DNA from 2 places in the Mesorhizobium sp. AD1-1 genome. Region 2 is predicted to be linked to the other one. Evidence: riboswitches for the same ligand, from Rfam matches in the RefSeq annotation. Region 2 holds a riboswitch; the other holds the start of a gene.

Region 1 (7,848 bases), on a different contig from region 2:
GCACGCTGGTCTATCTCTTGTGGATGGGGGTTGGCCCGGCGATCCTCGTGATGGTGGCGTCCCTGTTCACCGGCGCCGGCGAGGCCTGGGGCGCGCCGATGTACAATCTTGCTGGCGTTGTGGCGCTCGCCTTGCTGGGCCATCGCCTCGGCGCCATCGAGATGCGAAAGCTGGCGATCTGCGCGCTCATCTCCATTGTCGGCATATCCGGTGCCTATGCGGGCATCCGCTGGACGAAATGCAATCTGCGTGGGCGCATGGACGCCGTCTGCTGGCCGGCGCAAAAGATCTCGGATGAGGCAGAGGCTGTCTGGCACGCTGCGACGCCCGATCGGCTCGACATCGTCGGCGGCCATGCCCTTATTGCGCCGCTGGCGGGCCTCAATGCCTATGACAAGCCCTCGATCTTCACCGAACTGAACATGCAGTACGCCCCCTGGATCACCAAGGAGCGGCTGCGCGAGCATGGCATATTGCTGGTCTGGCCCGGGCGCGATGTGCCATCTTATCTGCAGGCGTGGGTGGGCGACATCCCGGTCAAAACCGTTCTTTTCGACTGGTCGCTCAAGGCGCCGCCGGTGGCGATCAGCTTCGCCGCCATTCCGCCTGGCGCGCGGCAGTTGCCGGGTGCTATCGACGGCCTCGCCCGACCGAGCAACTGAAGCAGATCCGCCGGTCCGCTGGACGAAGCAGGTGACAATGCCCATCTATGTCCAGACAAACTTGCCTTGAGGAGACGTGATATGGCGACTTCGACCGAACGCGCAGTCCTTGCCGGTGGCTGCTTCTGGGGTATGCAGGATTTGATACGGCGCTATCCCGGCGTCATTTCCACCCGTGTCGGCTACAGCGGCGGCGACGTGCCCAACGCCACCTACCGCAACCACGGCAGCCATGCCGAAGCCATCGAGATCAATTTCGATCCGGCCATCATAAGCTATCGCACGCTGCTGGAACGCTTCTTCCAGATCCACGATCCGACGACCCGCAACCGCCAGGGCAACGATGTCGGGACGAGTTATCGCTCGGCGATCTATTACACCAGCGACGAACAGAAGCGCATCGCCGAGGACACGATCGCCGATGTCGATGCCTCGGGCCTGTGGCCGGGCAAGGTCGTCACCGAAGTCGCACCCGTTGGCCCCTTCTGGGAAGCCGAGCCCGAGCATCAGGACTATCTGGAGAAATATCCCAACGGATACACCTGCCACTTCGTCAGGCCGGGGTGGAAGCTGCCGGTTCGGGAAAAAGCGGTGCCGTAGTTTCACTGATACGACAGGATTTGAGAAGCCGCGGAGCGCTCGCTCCGCGGCTTCTTTTCATTGCAATTCCTACTTGCCGCAATGGTTGTCGTTAACTGTCGGCGCGGTGGTGCCCGGCGACGTACCACTGGCATCGGGCTGTGCGCCCTGCGGATGGGCAGGGCAATTTTCATCCGCGTTTGAATTCGTGGCGCCCGGTGCTACCGTCGTACTGTTGGTCGTGCCGGGGTCTACCGTGTTCGGCGAAGCCGGCGTATTTGGGTCGACGGTGACCGACTTGCCGCTGCCGCCGGATCCGTCGGTGCCGCTTGTGCCATTGCTCTGCGCCATGGCCGATGTCGCCAGGCCAATGGTGAGCGCCGAAGCTGCGAGGATTTTCATGAACATGGTTTGTCTCCATTGTCTGTGAACTCGTCGCGTAGCGACTGGTGGGACAACCTCGCGGCCTGGTGAAGGTTCCCGATAAATTCTCGCGCCGGCAGAGCCAGCCGCTCCCGCCCTGGCGCAATGCTTTTGGCGCAGTGCGATAAAAAAACGGCTTTTCCTTCAACTCGAATGATGCTTTAAGGCGCACATCCACAGGGGTGCTCCGTACGGTCGGGGCTGAGACGGGGGCGGCAAGCCCACAGACCCTAGAAGCTGATCTGGGTAATACCAGCGGAGCGAGGCGGGCGATGTTTTCAGGCGCACAGATTTCCCTATATCCCATGACCGACGATTTCGTCGGTGTCATCCTTGGCGCGCTCGGTGCGCTCGATCCCTGGCGCGACAAACTCAGGATCGAGACCGACGACATCTCGACCTTGCTGGTCGGGCCGCCCGAAGTGCTGTTTCCTGCCATGCGCGACCTCTTCGTGGCGGCGGCACGCAGCGGCAAACATTGCGTGTTGTCGGCCACCATCTCGCGCGGCTGCCCTGGCGAGCCGGACGATCCGATCTGCCGCTCCGATGCGTTTGGCGGGCCCGTCGGTCCACTCGGCCCGCGCAAGGACGCGGCCATCGAGGCGGTGCGCAATGCTGCTGCCACCGGCCAGCCTGCGGCGGCGCAGTTCTCGCTCTATGTGATGGGCACAGACGACCACATGGACGAGATCTACGGCTGCATAGACTTTCTCAAGCAGTCCGGCGTCTATGAGCGCTCCAAACATTTCTGCACGAAACTGCGCGGTGATGCCGGTGCGATCTTTTCGGCGCTGGACGAGGCTTTCTGCCGTTTCGGACCAGGCGCTGGCCACGTAACCCTCGACGTCACGGTCTCGGCCAACAGCCCGTCGGCCGTCTGAAGCCGCGCCGCTCTCGCGGCCGTCAAAGGTTATCTCCCGTGGTCTCATCATCAGTCGCTTCGCGCCCGATCGCGAGCTTTCTCGTCAAGGCAATGCCGGCCATGATCTCGGCCGGTTTGCTCCTGCTGGCGTGGGAGCTTTATGCCACCTATTCCGGCATCAGGGCCACGATACTGCCGGCGCCGTCACGCGTCTTCGAGCAAGCGATGCTCAATCGCGAGGCGCTGGCCGACAATGCCGTTCCGACCATCCGTGCCACGCTTCTTGGCTTTGCCTGTTCGCTCAGCGCAGCCTTCGTGCTGTCGATGCTGGTCGACTTCTTCCAGCCGCTGCGGCGTGCGTTGTTTCCCGTCTTCATCGTCAGCCAGACCTTGCCGCTGGTGGCGATCGCGCCGCTGGTGGTGCTGTGGTTCGGCTTCGGGCTGGCGCCCAAGATCATGCTGGTGGCGCTGGTCACCTTCTTTCCGATGCTGGTCGCATTGGTCGAAGGCTATGAGGCGACCGAGGCCGAGATCGGGCAAATGCTGCGCGCCATGGGGGCAGGGCGCTGGCGCATCTTCCTGCTCGCGCGGCTGCCTTCGGCGCTGCCTTACTTCTTTGCCGGGTTGAGGATCTCCATCACCTATGCGGTGGTCGGCGCCATCTTCGCCGAGTATGCCGGTGCCGCAAAGGGACTGGGCATCTACATGCTCAACGCCAAAAACAATTTCCGTCCTGATCTGGTTCTTGCCGCCGTCGGTGTCAGCGCGGCGCTGACCCTTGTCCTGTTCGGGTTGACCGTGTTGCTGCAGCGTCTTGCCATGCCCTGGGAGCGAGCCGGCAGGGAAACTGCCGGGAAGGGGGCCTGGCGATGAGCCGGCTCGAACTGCGGCATGTGCACAAGGCGTTCGGTGGCCTCGACGTGCTGGCCGATATTTCGCTCAGCGTCGGCGCTGGTGAGTTCGTCTCGATCCTTGGACCCTCGGGTGCCGGCAAGTCGACGCTGTTCCAGCTTCTGACCGGCGCCGAGCATGGCGAGGGCGAGATGTTGTTCGACGGCGCGCGGCTCGACGACCACGGCAGGCACTTCGCCTTCATGCCGCAGCGCGACGCGCTGATGCCATGGCGGCGCATCCTCGACAACACGACGCTCGGGCTCGAAGTGCAAGGTATGAGGAGACAGGCGGCGCGGGCGCGCGTTGCGCCGTTGTTTGCCGAATTCGGGCTTGCCGGCTTCGAGCGGCATTTTCCCGCGCAGCTGTCCGGCGGCATGCGCCAGCGCGCGGCCTTGCTGCGCACCGTGGTGCAGAAGCGCGACATGCTCCTGCTCGACGAGCCTTTCGGCGCGCTCGATGCGCTGACCCGCACCGCCATGCAGCGCTGGCTCGAACAGATGTGGCGGCATCATCGCTGGACGGCGCTCTTGATCACCCATGACGTGCGCGAAGCCGTGTTCCTGTCCGACCGCATCTATGTGCTGTCGGCGCGCCCGGCCCGCATCGTGCGTGAAATCAGGGTGCCGTTGCCGCGCCCGCGCAGCCTTGGCGGCGATGCCGCGCGCCAGGCAAGCGCGCTCGAGGCCGAAATCCTCGACATCATCCTCAACCCCAATCCATCCAAAGGACACGATCATGACTGACTTGACGCGCCGGCAGGCCTTGTTGCTGACCCTTGCCACCGGCCTTCCCTTGATTGCCGGAACGCGTCGGGCTCGAGCACAATCGGCGGCACAAAAGGTCACCGTCGCCCTCGACTGGACGGTCAACACCAACCACATCGGACTGTTCGTTGCCCGCGACAAAGGGTTTTATCGCGAGGCCGGACTCGAGGTCGACATCCTGCCCTACAGCGATACCGGTGCTGGCACGCTGGTCGCAAACCGCGTCGCCGATTTCGGCATCAACGGCACCATCAGCCTGTTCACCCAGAGAACCGCCGGGGCGGATCTGAAGGGCGTCTATGCGGTGGTGCAGTCCGAAACAGGCCGCGTGGTCTTCAATGCGGCACGCAACGAGATCAAAAGCCCAAGAAGCCTCGACGGCTTGATCTATGGCGGCTTCGGCAGTGCCTGGGAAAACGCGCTGATATCGACCATCATCCGCCACGACGGCGGCAAGGGCGATTTCGAGACGGTGACGCTCGGCACCTCAGCCTATGAGGCGCTGGCCAATGGGTCGGTCGATTTCACGCTCGAAGTCTCGACCTGGGAGGGTGTCGAAGCCGAGCTCAGGGGCGTCAAGCAGCGCAGCTTCGTCTATGCCGATTATGGCGTGCCTGACGAGCACACGACGCTGATCTCTTCGAGCGAAGCCTATCTCCAGGCCAATCCCAAGCCTGCGGCCGACTTCGTTCAGGCGACGCGACGCGGCTACCAGTTCGCTGTCGACCACCCCGACGATGCGGCAACCCTGCTGATCGCTGCAAACAAGGATGCCTTGACCAATCCGGCGCTGATCCACGCCTCGCTGAAGGCATTGATCGACGGCCATTATCTACGCAGCCAAAGCGGGGCCATCGGGACGATGGATCCGGCCAAGATGGAAGCGATTGGCGACTATCTCTTCGCCTCCGGCATTCTGCGCGATTCCGACGGCAAGCTGGTTGCTCGACGCCCGGATTTCGGGAGCTATTTCCGCAACGACTATCTGAGCTAGTCTGGCAAAACCAAATGACATGGGTCGCCAGTCTTTCTGGGCGACCGCGTGGAGCAGGTCGTCTGGAAGCGGCGCCCTGGCTCCCCGACAGCCAGTTTAAGACCGATCTGATCTTGTTGATTAACTGCCCGGCAATGGTTGCGTGCAAAGGTCGCCCTGAGGGATCATTGGGGTGTCTGCATTGCTCATATCAAAAAGCGAGGCGCTTTCGCACGTCAGTGACGGCACGATTCTGTCCGCAGCCCGAAAGCGTGAGATCCTGGTGGATTTGCGCGAAGGTTTCTTTCGGATCTGCGCGCTGGCCTTCGCGGGCATGTTCGTCTACCGCGGCGTGTATCACCTGATGCTCGACCCGACGCGCATCAATGTGGCGCTGGTGGCGATTTCCGAGATCCTGACCTTTACCTGGCTGCTTCTGTCGCGTCGGCCGAAGGTTCGCGACTGGAACCCGCTCACGGTGGTTGTCTCCGTGATCGCCAGCTTCGGTGTCGGTTTCATCGACCTGGAGCCGGGCGTGGCGATCATCCCGGTCCATGTTGCGGCGCCGCTGCAGGCCCTGGCGTTGGGGTTCGTGATCTGGGGAAAGATATCGCTGGGGCGTTCTTTCGCCATTCTGCCGGGCAATCGCGGCGTGATGACAGGCGGTGCCTACCGTCTGGTGCGGCATCCGATCTATGCCGGCTATCTTGCCGGCCATGTCCTGTTCCTGCTATCGGCCTTTTCCTTCTACAATCTAGCCGTCTACGCGGTGATCACCTTCTTCCAGGTGCACCGCATCCTGCGCGAAGAGGCGCTGCTGGCCGCCACGCCGGAGTACCGGGACTATATGAAGCGCGTCCACTACAGGCTGTTCTACGGCGTCGTTTGACAAGCGCCCCGGCGCGCAGCAACCACACTGGCAACGTTGATCGTCAATAGACCTGCGCATTGTTTGTGCAAACTAATGTTACAACTTTATTATTTCAGAAATTTTGAGATATATATACCACACTTCAATTTCAGTATTCTCTCTGTGAAGCTGAAACTCACTACCTCGCGTAATTGCTTCTGCAATCGGCTTCTCGCCATCTCCGGCCGATCGGAAAGCCCGCCACGCTGGTGGGCTTTCTGCGGTCCACAGGCGTGCCGGAATTAAATCCTGGTTGCCGTCACCTGGATGGCCGTTTCTGTTGCTGGCGTGACTTCTTCCGCGCGATGCCCGCCACAATCGCGGAACGGTAGGCCTTTGGAGCGCTCGTCTTTTGAACATCGCAGCTGCGACGTTCAACCCTATGGCGGCGGCGGCCTTGGGCTCGTGCTGCTCATCGTCATCGTGCTTGTCGTGCTCGGGCGCATCTAGCCGGGTTATCGCCAACTGATCGCAATCTCGTGAGCGCCCCAATGTCGGCGTGCACCGGATTGTGATGCAGGCAAGCCGGCTTGTGATCCTGCACTCTGCAAAACTTTCGTATGGTCATTGCGGTCCACACCCCCCCGTGGAAACAAGAGGAGAGGGTCCCACCCCTTGTCCTCCTCCAAGGCCCGCTCCGGTTCACCGTAGCGGGCTTTTGCTTGCTGGCGAGGCAAAACCGGCTCGCATCAAACCCTATGGGCGAGGCGTTCAGATGCTGGCGCCAGTCGACTACTCCATGTCAGGCACGTCACCGCTGACGAAGAGCGTGTTCGGCGGACCATATTCGCCCAGCGTCGGATCGGCCTCACGGCTCCAGGCGATGACGCCGGAATGCTTTGCCGTCAGAGCCCTGGCGGTGCGTATGGCGCGATCCTCGCTCTGCTGGTCGGCGGGTCCAAAGGCTGGGAACAACTCGCCATCCTCACCGCGATCGAACGCGACCACGACGATCAGCCTGGGATTTTTCTGGCCACTGGAATCGGACATCTTGCACCTTTGGCGCAGAACCTATCACATTGCTCGGGGTTGAAGGCCGCGAATCGATGAATGCCGACTTTGGGGAGTGGCATCGTGCAAGATCAGCGTTTCGATGAGCCGGTCAGGATTGCGCTCGGCCGATCGCGAAACTCGATCTTCAACGTGGAGCGGGTCGCTCAGGCTGCCGACATCCTGCTGAACCGCTGGCCGGTTGCGACCGGGCAAAAGCATATGGTTGCCCGCAAGGCCTGTCTGGCCGTGCTCGAGGGAAAGAAAGAAGTCTCGGCGGCAAGAGCGGCGTTCATCAACGCCGCTATCGAGGCGGACATCCTCGTCGAACCGCGTGAGGTGTCGATCCCGTAGCCTGCCCCTGGTGAAATTGAATCAGGATCTGGCTCCATCCCCTTGATGTATGCCCCTTTTTGGCGATCGCCGACCGGCTTTTCAGGGCTATTGACCTGCCTCTCGGCACGCCCTGCACGGTTATCCCGCACATTTCGCTGCCTGTTGGTCAGTCTTCGGCATCTGTTGACATAGCATCCGGGCCTCGGTATTGAACAGGATTATACAGGTTCATTGAACAGGTACCCTTATGAAGCGGCGCGCGGTTCAACTGTCTCCCGGCACGGGCAAGCCCGAGCAGATCGCCACCGTCCTCGAACATGAGATCCGTTCCGGCGTCCTCGGTTTCGGCGACCGCCTTCAAAGCGAGAACGAACTCGTCCAGCGCTTCTCCGTTAGCCGCAATACGGTCCGCAAAGGCCTCGAGGAACTGTCCAGCCGCGGGCTGATCACGACCA
Region 2 (7,848 bases):
TCCGGGCGTTCGTCGCTTCAATCGACAAATCGTCGTCGATTGATCGGCCTACGGCCGAAACACTCCTCACCCCTCCATCTCCTCGCGCAACATCTCCAGTTCCAGCCATTCTTCCTCGAGCGCGGCCAGCGTGGCGCGCTCCTTGTCGAGGGCGGCGATGGTTTTCTGGAACGAGGCCGGATCGCGCTCGTAATAGGCCGGATCGGCGATGTTGTTCTCCAGCCGCGAGATAGAGGCCATCACAGCTTCGATTTTCTTCGGCAGGGATTCCAGTGCGAATTTCTGCTTGAACGACAGTTTCTTCGCCGGCACTTTTGGCGCGGCGGCTTCGCTCTTGCCTGACGCGGGCGCCTCGCCATTTTCGGCTCTCGCCCGCGCCTTGCGGTCGTCCAGCTTCGTGCCGCCGCGCTGCGCCAGCATGTCGGAGTAGCCGCCGGCATATTCGATCCAGCGGCCCTCACCATCCGGCGCGATCAGGCTGGTCACGGTGCGGTCGAGGAAATCGCGGTCGTGGCTGACCAGGATGACGGTGCCGGCGAAACCGGCGACCAGTTCCTGCAGCAGTTCCAGCGTCTCCATGTCGAGATCGTTGGTCGGCTCATCGAGCACCAGAAGGTTTGCGGGACGGGCCAACACGCGCGCCAGCAGGAGCCGCGCCCGCTCGCCGCCGGACAACTCGCGCACCGGCGTGCGCGCCTGCTCCGGCTTGAACAGGAAATCCTTCATGTAGGAGACGACGTGGCGCTGCTCGCCATTGATGACGAGGTTTTCGCCGCGCCCATCGGTGAGATATTGTGCCAGCGTCTCCTGCGGGTCGACCGCCTCGCGCTTCTGGTCGAGCGTTGCGATCTCCAGATTGGTGCCGAGCCGCACCGAACCGGCGTCCGGCTTCATCTCGCCGGTCAGCATTTTCAAGAGCGTGGTCTTGCCGGCGCCGTTCGGCCCGACCAGGCCAATGCGATCGCCGCGCTGGATGCGGGTCGAAAACGCCTTGACCACGGTGAGATCGCCAAAGCTCTTTTCGATGTTTTTCGCCTCGATCACCAGCTTGCCGGACTCGGTGGCGTCGCTCGCCACCATGGTCGCCGACCCTTCGGCCCCGCGATGACCGCGAAAACGCTGACGCATGGTCTGCAACTCGCCGAGCCGGCGCATGTTGCGCTTGCGCCGCGCCGTCACGCCGTAGCGCAGCCAATGCTCTTCGCGAACGATCTGGCGGCCGAGCTTGTGCTGCTCGCGTTCTTCTTCCTCCAGAACCAGGTCGCGCCATTCCTCGAAATGGCCGAAGCCCTTGTCCAGCCTGCGGGTCTGGCCGCGATCGAGCCAGACCGTGGCGCGCGACACGCGTTCGAGGAAGCGGCGGTCGTGCGAGATGACGATCAGCGCCGAGGAGGTGCGGATGAGTTCTTCTTCCAGCCATTCGATGACCGAGAGGTCGAGATGGTTGGTCGGCTCATCGAGCAGCAGGATATCGGGCTCCGGCGCCATGACGCGGGCAAGGGCGGCGCGCCTCGCCTCGCCGCCCGACAGGTCGTTCGGACGTTCCTCACCCGACAGGCCGAGATGCTCCATCAGATAGCTGGCGCGGTAGGGATCGTCGGCGGGGCCAAGCCCGGCCTCGACATAGGCGCGGACAGTGGCAAAACCTTCCATGTCGGGCATCTGCGGCAAATAGCGGACGGTCGCCGAAGGCTGGCGGAACACTTCGCCGTCCTGCGGCTCGATCAGGCCGGCGGCGATCTTCAGCAGGGTCGACTTGCCGGACCCGTTGCGGCCGACCAGCGCGATCTTGTCGCCGGCCGAAGCCGTCAAGGCGGCGCCATCGAGCAGCGGCGTGCCGCCGAAGGTCAGTTTTATCCCGTCGAGGTTGAGAAGGGGCGGGGCCATGTCAGCTTTCAGGTAAGGGATAGGGATGAGCGAGCAGCATCGCGCGGCCATGGCCGAGCGCGATTTCGAGGCGGCCCCCGGTCTTGTCGGACTTGACCTCGTTGGAAATGGTCAGCGACGAACCGAACGCCACCTTGACGTGAGCGAGCGGCCATTTGGCGCCGGTGACGGTCAGGCCGTCGAGCTCGGAAAAGCCGAGCACCGAAAACAGCGTGCCGTCGGCATAGTCGAAGCCGGCCGTTCCGCGCAGCAGGGGGATGCCTTCCTGAGCGCCGCTGGTCAAAAGCACGTCCGTTCCCGCCTCCGCCAGCCGCAGGGCGAGCGACAGATGCAGAAAAGCGTGGTCGGCGCGCTTGCCGCCAAAGGCGCCGGCCAGCACCAGGCGGGTCGCGCCGCGCTCCAGTGCCGCGGCGACGGCAAGTTCGCCATCGGTCTGGTCCTTTTCCGCCGGGAAGGTCCGGCGCGGCACGGAAGCGAGATCGTCCGGCAGGTTCGCCGGCACCGAATCGAAATCACCCACCCACAGCTCCGGCACGAGACCCAGCAACCGCGCATGACCGATGCCGGCGTCGGCGGCGATGACGCGGGAGCCTTTGACCTGACGGTCGAGCCGTGGCGTACGGATGAGATCGCCGCCAAGCAGGATGGTGAATGTGCTCATATCGTGTGGCCCTTACCAGCCCGGCACGGGAAACGGAAGGCGGCAAACTCCCGCTTGCATGGCGGATCGGCCCGGCCTATGTGTCGAAACGCTCTAACGGGGTGCCGGACGCGATCTTCGCGGACCGGCTGAGAGGCAGTCTCGCCAACCCGCTGAACCTGATCCGGTTTGTACCGGCGGAGGGATTAGACGTTTCGGACAGTCCGACGCCTCAATTCCTTTCAATTCAAACGAAGGAGGCGCCGATGCGCACGCTTTTATACGCTCTTGTTTCAGCAACGGTCGTGGCCTTGTCCGGGCCCGCCTTGGCCAAGGACAAGCTCACCGTCTACACCTATGAGAGTTTCACCGCCGACTGGGGTCCGGGTCCCGTGGTGAAGAAGGAGTTCGAGGCCGAATGCGGCTGCGACGTCGACTTCGTCTCGGTCGCCGATGGCGTCGCGCTGCTCAACCGCGTCAGATTGGAAGGCGCATCGACCAAGGCCGATATCGTGCTTGGCCTGGATACCAATCTCACCGCCGATGCCAAGGCGTCAGGCTTGTTCGCGCCGCATGGCGCGGTGACGGATGTCAATGTGCCGGGCGGCTGGAGCGACGACACTTTTGTCCCCTTCGACTACGGCTATTTCGCTGTCGTCTACGACACGCAGAAGATGAAGACGCCGCCGGAGAGCCTGAAGGAGCTGATCGAAGGCAGTGCCAACGACAAGATCGTCATCCAGGACCCGCGCACCTCGACGCCAGGCCTCGGCCTGCTTCTTTGGGTCAAGTCGGTCTATGGCGACAAGGCACCCGAGGCCTGGGCCAAGCTCAAGGCCAAGGTGCTGACCGTGACGCCGGGCTGGAGCGAGGCCTATGGGCTGTTCACCAAGGGCGAGGCGCCGATGGTGCTGTCCTACACGACGTCGCCAGCCTACCACATGGTCGCCGAGAACACGGAGCGCTACCAGGCGGCCTCCTTCGAGGAGGGCGAGTATCTGCAGATCGAGGTGGCGGGTATCACCACGACAGGAGCCAAGAATCCGCTGGCGGCCAAGTTCATGGCCTTCATGACCGGGCCGAAATTCCAGGATGCCATCCCCGAGACCAACTGGATGTTCCCGGCAGGCAAGACCGACAAGCCGCTCAATCCGGCCTTCGACAAACTGGTCAAGCCAACGAAGACCTTGCTGTTCAGCCCGCAAGAGGTCGCTGCCAACCGCGAGGCCTGGGTCGATGAATGGCTGGCGGCGATGAGCAAGTAGGCAGCGCGATGGCGCCGGCGCATTCCACGGATTCCCGCGTCAGTGCCGGCATTGTCGCGCTCGCTGCAATCGCGCTGCTGATCGGCGGCGCGTTTGCCGGCCTGCTTTTCGAGGGCGCCCATGATTTCTCGGGCGCCTGGGCAGCCTTCGATCCCTATCTGCTTCGCGTCATTCGCTTCACGCTCTGGCAAGCGGTCCTGTCGACGCTGCTTTCGGTCATCCCGGGGCTGTTTGTGGCGCGCGCTCTGTCGCGGCATCCACGTTTCTTCGGCCGCGCCTTCATCCTGCAGATCTTCGCCGTGCCATTGGCGCTGCCGGCCATCGTTGCAGCGCTCGGCATCCTGGCGCTTTATGGCCGTGCCGGCTATTTCGCCGGCGTGCTTGCCGTTATCGGCGGCGGAAGCTGGCCGGGCATCTATGGCCTGTCCGGCATTCTCGTCGCCCATGTCTTCTTCAACCTGCCGCTGGCGACGCGGCTGTTCCTCGAGGCGCTGCAGACCATACCGGCCGACCAATGGCGGCTGGCGAGCCAACTCGGCATGGCGGCCCGGCCGGCGTTCCGGCTGATCGAATGGCCAACGCTGCGCGCCGCACTGCCCGGCGTCGCCGGGCTGGTCTTCATGCTCTGCATCACATCCTTCACGATCGTGCTGACGCTCGGCGGCGGGCCGGCCGCGACGACGCTTGAGGTCGGCATCTACCAGGCGCTGCGCTTCGATTTCGATCCCGCGCGGGCCGTTGCACTGACGCTGCTGCAGATCGCCTTGACCTTTATCGTGGTGCTGGCACTGACGCGGCTAGGCGCCAATGTGGTCGGCGACACCAATTTGCCGGTCGCGCAACGCCGCTATCTTTCGGTCAATCGGAGCGAGACCTGGTTGAACGCGCTACTCATCGTCCTGGCGCTGCTGTTCGTTGTCGGGCCGATGGCGGCAACCGTGATGGCCGGATTGAGTGCCGATCTCGCCCGCTTGGCCGGCGAGGCCACTGTCCGGCAGGCAACGCTGACCAGCGCGGCGCTCGCCTTCCTGTCGGCGCTGCTTTCGGTGATGCTGTCGCTGGCGCTGACCATGGCGCGGCGGGCACTGGCGCTGAACCGCCGTGCCGGCGCAAAGACACTGCTCGAACACGCCACCGATACAGGCGCCGGTTTTGTCCTGGTCGTGCCGCCGATCGTCGTCGGCGCCGGCTGGTTCCTGTTGTTGCGCCATGTCGGCGATGTCTTCGCCATCGCTCCGGTCATGGTCGTCACCGTCAACGCGGTGATGGCGATGCCGTTTGCGCTCCGCGCCGTGCGTCCCGCCTATGATGCAGCGAGCGAGCGTCACGAACGGCTCTGTGCACAGCTCGGCATTGCGGGCTGGAACCGGCTGATGCTGGTCGACTGGCCGTCGCTGCGGCGACCGCTCGCCACGGCCTTCGCTTTCGCCATGGCGCTGTCGCTCGGCGATCTCGGTGTCATTGCCTTGTTCGGCAGTGATTCCGTGCAGACATTGCCCTACCTTCTTCTGGCTCGGATGGGCAGCTACCGCACCGAGGATGCCGCCGGCCTCGCACTGCTGCTCGGCCTCGTCTGTCTCGCGTTGGTCGTGGCGGCGCACTGGCTGGGAAGGGAGGAGGTCCGTGATGCGTGAAAAGGCGGCCAACGGGCTCGCGAAGGGCGCGCCGGTGCGGCTGGACAAAGTGTCGTTCAGCTATGGCAGCTATGGCGAGGCGCCGCTTGTTTTCGATGTCGAGTTTGCCGCGGCGACGATCACCGCCATCATGGGGCCGAGCGGTTCGGGCAAGTCGACGCTGCTCAATCTGGTCGCCGGCTTCGAGACCCCACGGTCGGGCCGCGTGCTGATCGGCGGTGTCGATGTCAGCGCCGAGCCGGCCTCGGCGCGGCCGGTGTCGATGGTGTTCCAGGAGAACAATCTCTTCGCGCATCTTTCCGTCGAGCAGAATGTCGGGCTCGGCCGCTCGCCATCCCTGCGGCTGACCGAGGCGGACCGCGCTGCGGTCGCCGAGGCGCTTGCGCGCACCGGTCTTGCGGGCAAGGAGAAACGCCTGCCGCGCGAGCTCTCGGGGGGCGAACGCCAGCGCGTCGCCCTGGCCCGCGTGCTGGTGCGCGACCGACCGGTGTTGCTGCTCGACGAGCCCTTCGCTTCGCTCGGACCGGCTTTGCGCGACGAGATGCTGGACCTGGTTGCCGCCGTTCATGCCGAACGCGCCATGACAGTGCTGTTCGTCACCCACCAGCCGGAGGATGCACGCCGCATCGGCGAGCATATGGTGTTTGTCGACAATGGGTTGGTCGCCGCCACCGGCAAGGCTGATGATTTCTTTGCCGGGGCTGGTCCGGAGGCGTTCCGGCGCTATATCGGCGCGGGTGCCGGATATTCCACATCACGCGATGTTGCCCGGAAGCGGACATAATTTACGGTCAAACCGGCTCCAGGCGATGTGGCGTTTGCTTGCCATGACCGGGGGAGTGTGGCTAGGTCCGCCCTACCGGTCCGGCACAGGCCGTGATTTGCCTGCAGTATCCGGCGCCCGCCCCTGGGATGGGCCGCGGATACTGCAGCAGTTTGAGATATGGCACGTGAACATTCTGAAGATCGTCCCCGATTTTCAATGTCATGTGCCGGGACCCGAAAGGAAGCCGTTCTGGCGATCGGCGCTAACACATTGGGAATGAAACCGCTGGCGCGCTTTCTCGCGCTGGCCGGCTTTGCCGTGGCGTTGGCAAGCTGCCAGATGTTCACGCCGCCGGAGGTTCAGGAATCCGGCTTCCAGCCTTCCGACAAGCCGATCACGGTGGACAATGTCGGCGCCAACAACAAGCTCGCCGAATTGGCCAGGGCGCAGCATCCGCGCATCCTGGCGACCTATGGCGGCGAATATTCCGATCCCAAGCTCGAGCGCATGGTCGCCAAGGTGGTCGGTAGTTTGACGGTGGTGTCCGCCAACCCGACACAGACCTATCGCATCACCATTTTGAATTCGCCCAATGTCAATGCCTTCGCGCTGCCGGGCGGCTATCTCTACATCACGCGCGGCCTCCTGGCGCTGGCCAATGATTCGGCCGAGCTTGCCGCTGTCATCGCGCATGAGATGGGCCACGTCACCGCCAATCACGGCTTGCAGCGCCAGCAACTCGAGGCAGAGGAAGGCCTGGCGACCAAGGTGGTTTCCGATGTGCTCGGCGACAGCCCGACCGCCAAGGCGGCGTTGATCCGCGGCAAGCTGAGGCTCGCGCAATTCTCGCGCAACCAGGAGCTGGAAGCCGACGCCATCGGCATCAAGTCGATCGGCGAGGCCGGCTACGATCCTTTCGCCGCCGGCCGCTTCCTGCAATCAATGTCGGCCTACACGGATTTCCGCTCGATCAGCGGCGCCACCGACGCCAGCCTCGACTTCCTGGCCACGCACCCCAATACGCCGCAGCGCATCGATCTGGCGCAGCGCCATGCCCGCCAGTTCGGCGCGCCGGGCGTCGGCACGCGCGACCGCGATTCCTTCCTCGCCGGCATAGACGGCCTGCTCTATGGCGACACGCCGGAAGAAGGCTATGTGCGCGGCGAAACCTTCCTGCATCCGGGCCTTGGCGTTTCGTTCACGGTACCGGACGGCTTCATCATCGACAATTCGGCGGCAGCGGTGACGGCCACCGGCCCCGGCGACATAGCGATCCGTTTCGATGGCGTGTCGATCGACAAGAACCGGGCGCTGACGGACTATATCCGCAGCGGCTGGGTGGCTGGTCTCGTCGACAGCAGCGTCAGGCAGGAAACCATCAACGGCAACGAGGCAGCGACCGCGCATGCCGGCGCCGAAGGCTGGCAGTTCGACATTGCGGTGATCCGCGCCGGCGGCCAGGTCTACCGGCTGCTGACCGCGGCCCCTTCGGCCAGCACGTCGCTGGACACAATCGCCCGCTCGGTCAGCGGCTCGTTCCGGATCTTGAGTGCCGCCGAAAAGGCGGCGCTGAAGCCGCTGCGCATCCGCGTCGTCACTGTCCAGCCTGGGCAGACGATGGGTTCGCTTTCGGCGCAGATGGTCGGCGTCGACCGT

What was found. Region 2 has a riboswitch for thiamine pyrophosphate ahead of thiB (thiamine ABC transporter substrate binding subunit). Riboswitches for the same ligand answer to the same signal wherever they lie in the genome.
Region 1: linked by a shared signal. The riboswitch ahead of LB519_RS21715 (Ykof family thiamine-binding protein) and the one ahead of thiB (thiamine ABC transporter substrate binding subunit) in region 2 are both predicted to bind thiamine pyrophosphate.

Annotation. Positions count from the first base shown of each region.
Region 1 is NZ_JAIUGP010000012.1:85,651-93,498, reverse strand. It holds gene LB519_RS21730 (glycosyltransferase family 39 protein) at 1-662, shown strand, start outside; gene msrA (peptide-methionine (S)-S-oxide reductase MsrA) at 744-1,262, shown strand; gene LB519_RS21720 (hypothetical protein) at 1,332-1,649, opposite strand; TPP riboswitch at 1,833-1,946, shown strand; gene LB519_RS21715 (Ykof family thiamine-binding protein) at 1,937-2,545, shown strand; gene LB519_RS21710 (ABC transporter permease) at 2,638-3,399, shown strand; gene LB519_RS21705 (ABC transporter ATP-binding protein) at 3,396-4,163, shown strand; gene LB519_RS21700 (ABC transporter substrate-binding protein) at 4,156-5,178, shown strand; gene LB519_RS21695 (methyltransferase family protein) at 5,351-6,046, shown strand; gene LB519_RS21690 (DUF3309 family protein) at 6,404-6,517, shown strand; gene LB519_RS21685 (hypothetical protein) at 6,800-7,057, opposite strand; gene LB519_RS21680 (DUF982 domain-containing protein) at 7,142-7,411, shown strand; gene LB519_RS21675 (GntR family transcriptional regulator) at 7,641-7,848, shown strand, end outside.
Region 2 is NZ_JAIUGP010000002.1:37,882-45,729, reverse strand. It holds gene LB519_RS03690 (ABC-F family ATP-binding cassette domain-containing protein) at 67-1,887, opposite strand; gene LB519_RS03685 (thiamine diphosphokinase) at 1,889-2,548, opposite strand; TPP riboswitch at 2,636-2,750, shown strand; gene thiB (thiamine ABC transporter substrate binding subunit) at 2,794-3,792, shown strand; gene thiP (thiamine/thiamine pyrophosphate ABC transporter permease) at 3,801-5,426, shown strand; gene thiQ (thiamine ABC transporter ATP-binding protein) at 5,419-6,210, shown strand; gene LB519_RS03665 (M48 family metalloprotease) at 6,469-7,848, shown strand, end outside.